3 regions of the Shewanella sp. S1-58-MNA-CIBAN-0166 genome follow, and region 1 is predicted to be linked to each of the others. Evidence: predicted binding sites of a transcription regulator. Region 1 holds the regulator's gene; each other region holds the start of a gene.
The links. The regulator NrdR, encoded in region 1, represses ribonucleotide reductase genes. The targets are predictions, from matches to a motif close to AAACACNANATNTNGTGTTT.
Positions count from the first base shown of each region.

Region 1 (3,203 bases):
ATACCAGTCCACGTGTGATGGAAGCGCAAGGTTCTCAGTTAACTAACAAGTATGCTGAAGGTTATCCAGGCAAGCGTTATTATGGTGGGTGCGAATACGTTGATGTTGTTGAAACATTGGCTATTGAACGCGCAAAAGAATTATTTGGTGCAACTTATGCCAACGTACAGCCTCATTCAGGCTCACAAGCAAACAGCGCAGTGTTTATGGCGTTGTTACAACCGGGTGATACTGTTTTAGGGATGAACCTTGCTCATGGTGGTCATTTGACCCATGGTTCACCAGTGAATTTTTCAGGCAAGCTTTACAACATCATTCCTTACGGTATCGATGAAGCTGGCAAAATTGATTATGACGAAATGGAGCGTTTAGCCATTGAGCACAAGCCTAAGATGATGATCGGCGGTTTTTCGGCATTTTCAGGCATAGTCGATTGGGCTAAAATGCGTGAGATTGCTGATAAAGTTGGTGCTTATTTGCTTGTTGATATGGCTCACGTTGCAGGCTTAGTGGCTGCAGATGTTTATCCAACCCCTGTCCCACATGCACATGTGGTTACCTCAACAACTCATAAAACATTAGCGGGTCCACGTGGCGGGATTATTATTTCTGCTGCCGATGATGAAGTGTTGTATAAAAAGTTGAACTCAGCGGTATTCCCTGGTGGCCAAGGTGGCCCTTTAATGCATGTAATCGCAGGTAAAGCGGTTGCATTTAAAGAGGCATTAGAGCCAGAGTTTAAAGTATATCAACAGCAAGTGGTTAAAAACGCTAAAGCTATGGTTGAAGTATTTTTAGCTCGCGGTTACAAAATTGTTTCTGGCGGTACAGAAAACCATTTAATGTTGGTTGATTTAATTGGTCGTGATTTAACCGGTAAAGAAGCAGATGCTGCATTGGGCAATGCCAACATTACCGTCAACAAAAACTCAGTACCTGATGATCCACGTTCACCGTTTGTCACCTCTGGTGTTCGTATTGGAACGCCAGCAATTACTCGTCGTGGTTTTAAAGAAGCAGAAGCGAAAGAATTGACCGGTTGGATTTGTGACATTCTTGATGATGCATCTAACGCCGAAGTGGCTGAACGAGTCAAAGGTCAAGTGTTGGCATTATGTGCCCGATTCCCTGTATACGGTTAATCGTCACTTGATGCCTGTTGAAAAGGTTTAGGTTAACCTTGCTCAACAAATAGGATAAACTTTAATGGCCGCTAATTGTTAGCGGCCATTTTGTTTTTTTCTGCAGGAGGTTCAATGCATTGCCCTTTTTGTAGCGCGACCGATACCAAAGTTATAGATTCTCGATTAGTGGCTGATGGTCACCAAGTACGTCGCCGCCGGGAATGTACCGAATGTCATGAACGTTTCACCACGTTTGAAGGCGCAGAATTAGTCATGCCTAGAGTCATCAAACGTGACGGCACTCGACAACCATTCGATGAAGAAAAATTGCGTGGCGGCATGCTACGTGCGGTCGAAAAACGCCCGGTCTCAATTGATGAAATTGAACAAGCATTGACTAAAATCAAATCAACACTGCGCGCGACAGGTGAGCGTGAGGTGAATTCTGAAATGATTGGTAATCTGATGATGGAACAGTTGATGAGCCTTGATAAAGTGGCATATATCCGCTTTGCATCGGTTTATCGCGCATTTGAAGATGTATCCCAATTTGGTGAAGCCATTGCTAAATTGCAAAAGTAATGCTGCTTAATAATATCTGTTTTAATGGTTTTAATGGCATTTAAGCAATAAGAGATTATCTCCCATGTCTAACTGGTCCACCTTTGACACCCAAATGATGAGCCGTGCCATCGCGCTTGCCGAGAAAGGCCGTTATACCACTCGGCCAAATCCTTGTGTTGGTTGTGTCATTGTTTATCAGAATAAGATTATTGGTGAGGGTTATCATCAACGTGCTGGCCAAGGGCATGCCGAAGTTAATGCGCTGAAAATGGTGCATGATAATGGCTTGTCTGCTGAAGGTGCCACGGCGTATGTCACTCTTGAACCTTGCAGTCATTATGGCCGCACACCACCTTGTGCTTTAGGCTTAATTAATGCCAAAGTTGCCAGAGTTGTGGTATCGGTGACCGATGCAAATCCACAAGTGTCTGGTCGCGGTATAACCCTGTTACGTGAGGCTGGTATTAACGTTGATGTTGGATTGCTCAGCGAACAAGCCTATGACCTTAATCTGGGTTTTATGAAGCGGATGAAAACAGGACTTCCTTGGATAACGGTAAAGATAGCAGCCAGTTTAGATGGTAAAACGGCTCTGTCTAATGGCGTGTCGAAGTGGATTACTGGCAGTGCAGCAAGAGCTGATGTGCAAAAATACCGCGCTAGCCATTGTGCATTAATCACTGGTGTTGAAACCATTCTTGTCGATGACCCAAGCCTTAATGTGCGCTATGAGGCGTTAGGTGAGTTAACCACTCGCCATACAAAAGATGAAATCTTCCAACCTCTAAGGGTTGTGCTCGACAGTCGCGCAAGATTAACGCCAATACAGCAATTATTTTCAATTCAAAGTCCTATTTTACTAGTTTCTGGCTGTAATTATCCCGAAAGCACTAAAGCTGCATTTCCAGATCACGTATTATTTCTTCAGTTAACGTGTGACTCGTCAGGCAGAATCCCATTGTTAGCTTTGCTAACATATTTAGGTCAGCATACTAATTCTGTTTTAGTTGAAGCCGGTGCTACCTTAGCCGGAGCATTTGTCGCCCAAGGGCTCGTTGATGATATTGTGCTTTACCAGGCGCCTAAACTATTAGGTAGCCACGGACGTAATATGTTGCAGTTACCTAATTACAGTACAATGGAGCAAACGCCGGCACTGCAATTAATTGATGAACGCAACGTTGGACAAGATAAGCGTTATATCCTCAGATATAATCAACCCTATTAATGTGCGTGTTGTTCAGTCCAAAACCTGAGCAACAGCAAAGTTTAACTGCAAAAAGTGAGTATTATGTTTACAGGAATAATCGAAGCCCTTGGCACATTACGTAAAATTGATCGCAAAGGTAACGATATCCGCTTAACAGTTGCCAGCGGTAAGCTGGATTTAACCGACGTAAAGCTAGGTGACAGTATAGCAACCAATGGCGTGTGTTTGACCGTTGTTGAGCGTTTAGGTGATGGTTACGTGGCTGATATATCAGCTGAAACCGTTGGCTTAACTGGCTTTAGTCG
Region 1 is NZ_JBEOPN010000004.1:36,455-39,657, reverse strand. Features, by position in the region: gene glyA (serine hydroxymethyltransferase) at 1-1,142, shown strand, start outside; gene nrdR (transcriptional regulator NrdR) at 1,257-1,706, shown strand; gene ribD (bifunctional diaminohydroxyphosphoribosylaminopyrimidine deaminase/5-amino-6-(5-phosphoribosylamino)uracil reductase RibD) at 1,771-2,916, shown strand; gene AAEY99_RS04025 (riboflavin synthase) at 2,980-3,203, shown strand, end outside.

Region 2 (3,203 bases), on a different contig from region 1:
GTGTGTTTAAGTACACTAAAAGTGTCGATGTAAATTATATGATAGCCACTCAAAAAATTGATTAATCATCCAGGTGATTCTTTTCAACATTTCAATGTGAATGCACCACAATAGCGTTATGTTGTGCCAATAACGCTATAAAGGGCTTGCACTGTCTATTGTTATTTTCTCTCGTTAGGAGCTAGCCCTTGCATAAACAAGATATAAAAGGAGTGCTGTTCGATTTAGACGGTACCTTAGCCGATACCGCACCAGATTTAGTACAGGCATTGAATCTCAGCTTGGATGAAGCCGGTTTTAACGTCCAACCGCTTGACTTGATGCGCCATGCGGCATCACATGGCAGCTTATATTTAGTTAAAACGGCCATTCCAGATGCCGATGAACAAGTACAAATTACCATCCAGCAAGCACTACTTCAGCATTATGCCCGTATCAATGGTGACAACAGCCGTTTATTCGCTGGCTTACCCGAACTATTATCCTTATTTGATGCCCAATCGATTCCTTATGGCGTAGTGACCAATAAGCCGGCTCGATTTGCCAGGCCATTAGTGGAAAAGCTTGGTTTAACTCATAAATTGAAAACCATGATCAGTGGTGATAGCACTCGTCACTCTAAACCTCATACCGCACCAATGCTGTTAGCAGCACAACAAATTGCCATTGCTCCTCAAAGTATCTTATATCTAGGTGACGCTGAACGTGACTTAGTCGCCGCCCACAATGCCAGTATGTTAGGCGGCGTTGCGTTATGGGGTTATTTATCTGCGACAGATAAACCTGACACATGGCCAGCAGGCAAACAATTTCAACACGGAGCCTCACTTAAACAGTTTTTCACTGATTAATGACAGTGTTCGGCATCGGTTTAGCGGGTTAATTTTTGGGTAAATGAACAAAGCATGAGTGAAGTTTAACGGGTCTTATTAAGCTTAAATGTACAGTTAACAGTCATCAATTTCTACCCGATCAAAACCAACAAAAGATCAACCAATAAACGGTCCATTTTTTTTGATCGCTGTTTATTTTAGCGATCAAATTTTTATCATTTGATGGATTAAAAAATATCATTTATCAAAAACTCTTTATGAATTTGGGCTCTAGGGTTAGTTGTCACTAACCCTGCCGTTTATCCTCAAGTTATCCACAAGAAGTTAATGAAATTGTGGCTTGCAATAAACCTCAAACCTCACTATCTTGTATCTTAGATTTTAAATAACACCATATCTTGTGTGTGGCTGACAATCAAAACACTACTCCACGACGTTCCAAAGGATGTAGTGGCTAACTGAACGTACTGGTGTTTAACTACCACGTTGTGAGTACATCAGGTTGATTGTTTTAACATGGAATTGTTTTGTAACTGGTTCGGATCGAATCAAGCAGCACTGCATCCAACAACAGATCACATGATTAGATATAGAACCAAGGCCTCTCTTCAATGAATAGCAATATGACAGTCACTAAACGCAGTGGCGAACGTGAATCTATCGATTTAGATAAAATTCATCGCGTAATCACTTGGGCAGCCAAGGGATTAAAAAACGTCTCAGTATCTGAAGTAGAACTTCGATCTCATCTGCAGTTTTTTGATGGCATTCCAACAGAAGCCATTCATGAAACGATCATTAAAGCTGCGGCTGACTTGATCTCTCCAGAGTCACCTGACTACCAATTTGTGGCTGCCCGCTTAGCGGTGTTCCACTTACGTAAAAAAGCGTTTGGTCAATTTGAACCACCAACGTTATATGACCATGTCACCAAATTAGTTGAACTGGGTAAATATGACATGCATATCATGGCTGACTACAGCCGTGAAGAATTAGACACACTCGACACCTATATCGATCATTGGCGCGATTTGAACTTCTCTTATGCCGCGGTAAAACAACTTGAAGGTAAATACCTGGTTCAAAACCGTGTCACCCATGAAGTGTACGAAAGCGCCCAGTTTTTATACATATTAGTCGCAGCATGTTTGTTTGCCCGTTACCCAAAAGAAATTCGTTTGAAGTACATTAAAGACTTCTATGACGCGACGTCTCTGTTTAAGATTTCTTTACCGACACCAATCATGGCCGGTGTGCGTACCCCTACACGTCAGTTCAGCTCATGTGTATTGATTGAGTGTGATGACAGCTTAGATTCAATCAATGCGACTGCATCGTCTATCGTTAAATACGTTAGCCAACGTGCTGGTATTGGTATTAATGCGGGTCGTATTCGTGCCCTTGGTAGCCCTATTCGTGGCGGCGAAGCATTCCACACCGGTTGTTTACCATTTTATAAGTATTTCCAAACAGCGGTGAAGTCTTGTTCTCAAGGCGGCGTACGTGGAGGTGCAGCAACGCTGTTCTATCCTTTATGGCATCTAGAAGTTGAATCGCTATTAGTACTAAAAAACAACCGTGGTGTTGACGACAACCGTGTACGTCATCTTGACTACGGTGTACAGTTAAACAAATTAATGTACCAACGTTTGATTAAAGGCGAATATATCAGTCTATTCAGCCCATCAGACGTGCCTGGTCTTTACGATGCATTCTTTGAAGACCAAGTTGAGTTTGAACGTTTATACCTTCAGTATGAACAAGACAGCAATGTCCGCAAAAAACAAATTAAAGCGGTTGAACTGTTTTCATTGATGATGCAAGAACGTGCTTCGACTGGCCGTATCTATATTCAAAACGTCGATCACTGTAATACTCACAGCCCGTTTGACTCTAAAGTTGCGCCAATTAAGCAATCTAACTTATGTTTAGAAATTGCTTTACCGACTAAGCCACTTAAAAACATCGATGATCCAGACGGTGAAATCGCGTTGTGTACCTTGTCAGCACTTAACTTAGGCGCAATTAAAGATTTATCAGAGCTTGAACCATTAGCTGATTTAGCTGTTCGTGCGCTAGATAACTTACTTGATTACCAAGACTACCCAATTAAAGCCGCGCAAACGAGTTCAATGAACCGTCGTACCTTAGGTATTGGGGTGATTAACTTTGCTAACTATTTAGCTAAAAACGGTAAAAAGTATTCAGACGGTTCAGCTAATAACTTAACTCACAAAACCTTTGAAGCGATTCAGTTTTATTTACTGAAAGCGTCGATGAACTTAGCAAAAGAGCAAGGTGCATGTCCGTTATTCCACGAGACAACTTATTCGAAAGGTATTTTACCTATCGACACCTACAAGCGTGATT
Region 2 is NZ_JBEOPN010000027.1:8,768-11,970, reverse strand. Features, by position in the region: gene ubiG (bifunctional 2-polyprenyl-6-hydroxyphenol methylase/3-demethylubiquinol 3-O-methyltransferase UbiG) at 1-65, shown strand, start outside; gene AAEY99_RS15750 (HAD family hydrolase) at 189-851, shown strand; gene nrdA (class 1a ribonucleoside-diphosphate reductase subunit alpha) at 1,445-3,203, shown strand, end outside.
Region 2: the regulator NrdR is predicted to act here: its motif matches at 1,220-1,239, upstream of nrdA (class 1a ribonucleoside-diphosphate reductase subunit alpha).

Region 3 (3,203 bases), on a different contig from region 1:
GGCAGGTTGTTCGGTAGGTGCATTAGTGGGTGCTGCCTATGCCAATAATCATTTGGGTGAACTTGAAACCTGGGTGAGTGGATTTTCAAGTTGGGATGTACTCGGGTTAATGGATTTAGGCTGGCGCAAAGGCGGACTTATCAGTGGTGAAAAAGTATTTGATGTATTGGCTAATCGTATTGGCGACCTTAACATTGAACAGCTGAATCGTCCCTTTGCTGCAGTCGCGACAGATTTATATTCTGGGCAAGAGATTTGGTTTAAAGAAGGTGACTTACGCCATGCGGTTAGGGCTTCATGTTCAATGCCGGGCTTTTTACCCCCAGTACAGCAAGGGCATCGCTGGGTTGTGGACGGTGCGGTAGTGAATCCTGTGCCGGTATCATTAGCTCGCTCTATGGGCGTTGATGTGGTTATTGCGGTGGATTTAAATGGCCATCGTCGTGGCCAAATGCACTTAATCCCAGAGCAAGTAAAAAGCCGCAAAGCCACTAAGTCTGAACCTATTGATGAAAAGCGCGAGCTTGAATCTGGCTTTATGGACCTATGGGGTAAAGGCAAAGATTATATGAATGGCTTAACCGATAAATTCTCTTTAGGAAGTTCAAAATCCCATCCGGGTATGCTGGCGGTGATGTCACAATCGATGGATATTCTAGAACAACGCCATAAACGTTCACGCCTAATGGGCGAGCCACCTGATATTTGCATCGTACCTGATGTGGGTGATATTGGCACCATGGAGTTTCATCGCGCTAAAGAAGCGATTAAAGCAGGTGAGCAGGCTGTAAGTGATATTAAACATTTAATCGAAGCGACCTTAAAGAAATGTTGAAGCAGTATCGGATATAGTGGTGTGTTTATGATAAATACACCCGTTAACCGCCGCTAAGTGAATGTTTGCTATTTTATCGGTATTTGTCATTAAATCCGCGTTTGTTATTCAACTAGGGCATTGTCTAACCTGCGCAGTCTGATGTAGTTGATAAGATTATTCACTCTCTCATGGTTATCTCATAGTTAACTCATGGTTATTTAGTCATTATCTAGTAGTTATCTAGTAGTTATCTAGTAGTGACTTGCCCGCAATGATCTATCCGCAATGGTCTACCCGCAATTATCTAACGATAACTACCGAGTCATTAGATACAGTGGGTACGTTATTTATGTTGTTGATCTAGCCATTTAAGGTTCGATCAATGACTTAATACCGTCATTCAGCACCATTTTAAGTTGTCAAATACAACCCTTATGGCGTTTGCACATCAGATTATCGATTCAGCAAAGCATCCCAAATCGCTAAATTATGTCGATTTTATCCCCTTGTATTAGCCTGTCAAAATTAGTTGCTATTCCTACAATATCTATCGTTGATAGCAAGTGTTTTTTCAATATTAAGTACTGCCGACAATTATGATCTGGATCAAGGTATTACTCCGCGTAAATGTGTCTAATACACTCTATCTTGTGTTGTGCGTGTATTAAAGCGCTATATATAGTGCTTGTAAAGGATGGTTGTATGCTTGTAGTAGTGAAAAGGGATGGATGCCGAACTGCGTTTGATGGATGTCGAATCAAAGAGGCTGTTGTGGCAGCAATGGAGTCTGCAGGTATAGCCGACCATCAATATGCACAGCAGTTAGCGCAGACGGTAGAGCAGCAAATGGCTGTGAAGACCGAAGTTGATATTCACGAACTACAAGATGCAGTTGAAAATTTATTAATGTCGGGCCCGTTTAAGTCGGTGGCGCGTCATTACATTGAGTACCGTCACGATAGAGATAAACACCGTGAAACCCAGAGTAAATTAAATTGTGCTATTCGCGGTTTAGTTGAGCAATCGGATAGTGCGATTTTAAACGAAAATGCCAATAAAGATGCCAAAGTCATCCCGACCCAGCGAGACTTATTAGCGGGCATTGTGGCCAAGCATTATGCCAAAACCCATTTACTGCCAAAAGATGTGGTAGCCGCCCATGAAAAAGGCGAAATTCACTATCACGACTTAGATTATGCGCCTTTTTTCCCGATGTTTAACTGCATGCTAATTGATTTAGCCGGCATGTTAACGCATGGTTTTAAAATGGGTAATGCTGAAATAGAACCGCCTAAGTCTATCTCAACTGCCACTGCTGTTACGGCGCAAATTATTGCCCAGGTCGCGAGCCATATTTATGGTGGTACCACGATTAACCGTATCGACGAAGTGTTAGCTGAGTTTGTGCAAATCAGTTACCAAAAGCACCTTAGCGTCGCTAAAAAATGGCAAGTGGCTGACGTAGAAGGTTATGCCATGACGCAAACCGAAAAAGAGTGTCATGACGCATTCCAGTCACTTGAATATGAAGTGAATACCTTGCATACCGCTAATGGCCAAACGCCATTTGTCACATTTGGTTTTGGTTTAGGCGTGTCGTGGGAGTCGCGTTTAATTCAGCAATCGATGTTAACTGTACGTATGGCGGGTTTAGGTAAAAATCGTAAAACAGCAGTCTTTCCAAAATTGGTGTTTGCCATTAAAGATGGCGTGAATCATAAAGCGACTGATGTTAATTACGATATCAAAAAGATGGCCTTAACGTGTTCAAGTATGCGCATGTACCCAGATATTCTCAATTATGATCAAGTCGTGAAAGTCACCGGTTCGTTTAAAACCCCAATGGGATGTCGCTCATTTTTGGGCGCCTATGAAGAAAATGGTCAATTGGTCCATGAAGGCCGCAATAATCTAGGTGTTGTCAGTCTTAATTTACCGCGTATAGCGTTGGAAGCAGGTAAAGATGAACAGCGTTTTTATCAAATACTCGATGAGCGTTTGTTAATTGCCCGCAAAGCCTTAGAAACGCGTATTGCCCGTTTAGCCGGAGTCAAAGCACGAGTGGCACCAATCCTTTATATGGAAGGCGCCTGTGGTGTGCGCCTAAATGCGGATGATGATGTGAGCGAAATCTTTAAAAATGGCCGGGCATCAATTTCGTTAGGGTTTATTGGTCTTCACGAAACCATTAATGCTTTATATAGCAATGCTGAACATGTGTTTGATAACACACAATTACGTGATAAAGCTGTCGCCATTATTAGTCATTTAAAGCAAGCCACTGAGTCTTGGAAACAACAAACAGGTTATGGCTTTAGTTTATACAGTACCCCAAGTGAAAATTTATGCAGCCGTTTTTGTCAGCTTGATACTACCCAGTTTGGCG
Region 3 is NZ_JBEOPN010000014.1:51,214-54,416, forward strand. Features, by position in the region: gene rssA (patatin-like phospholipase RssA) at 1-835, shown strand, start outside; gene nrdD (anaerobic ribonucleoside-triphosphate reductase) at 1,520-3,203, shown strand, end outside.
Region 3: the regulator NrdR is predicted to act here: its motif matches at 1,485-1,504, upstream of nrdD (anaerobic ribonucleoside-triphosphate reductase).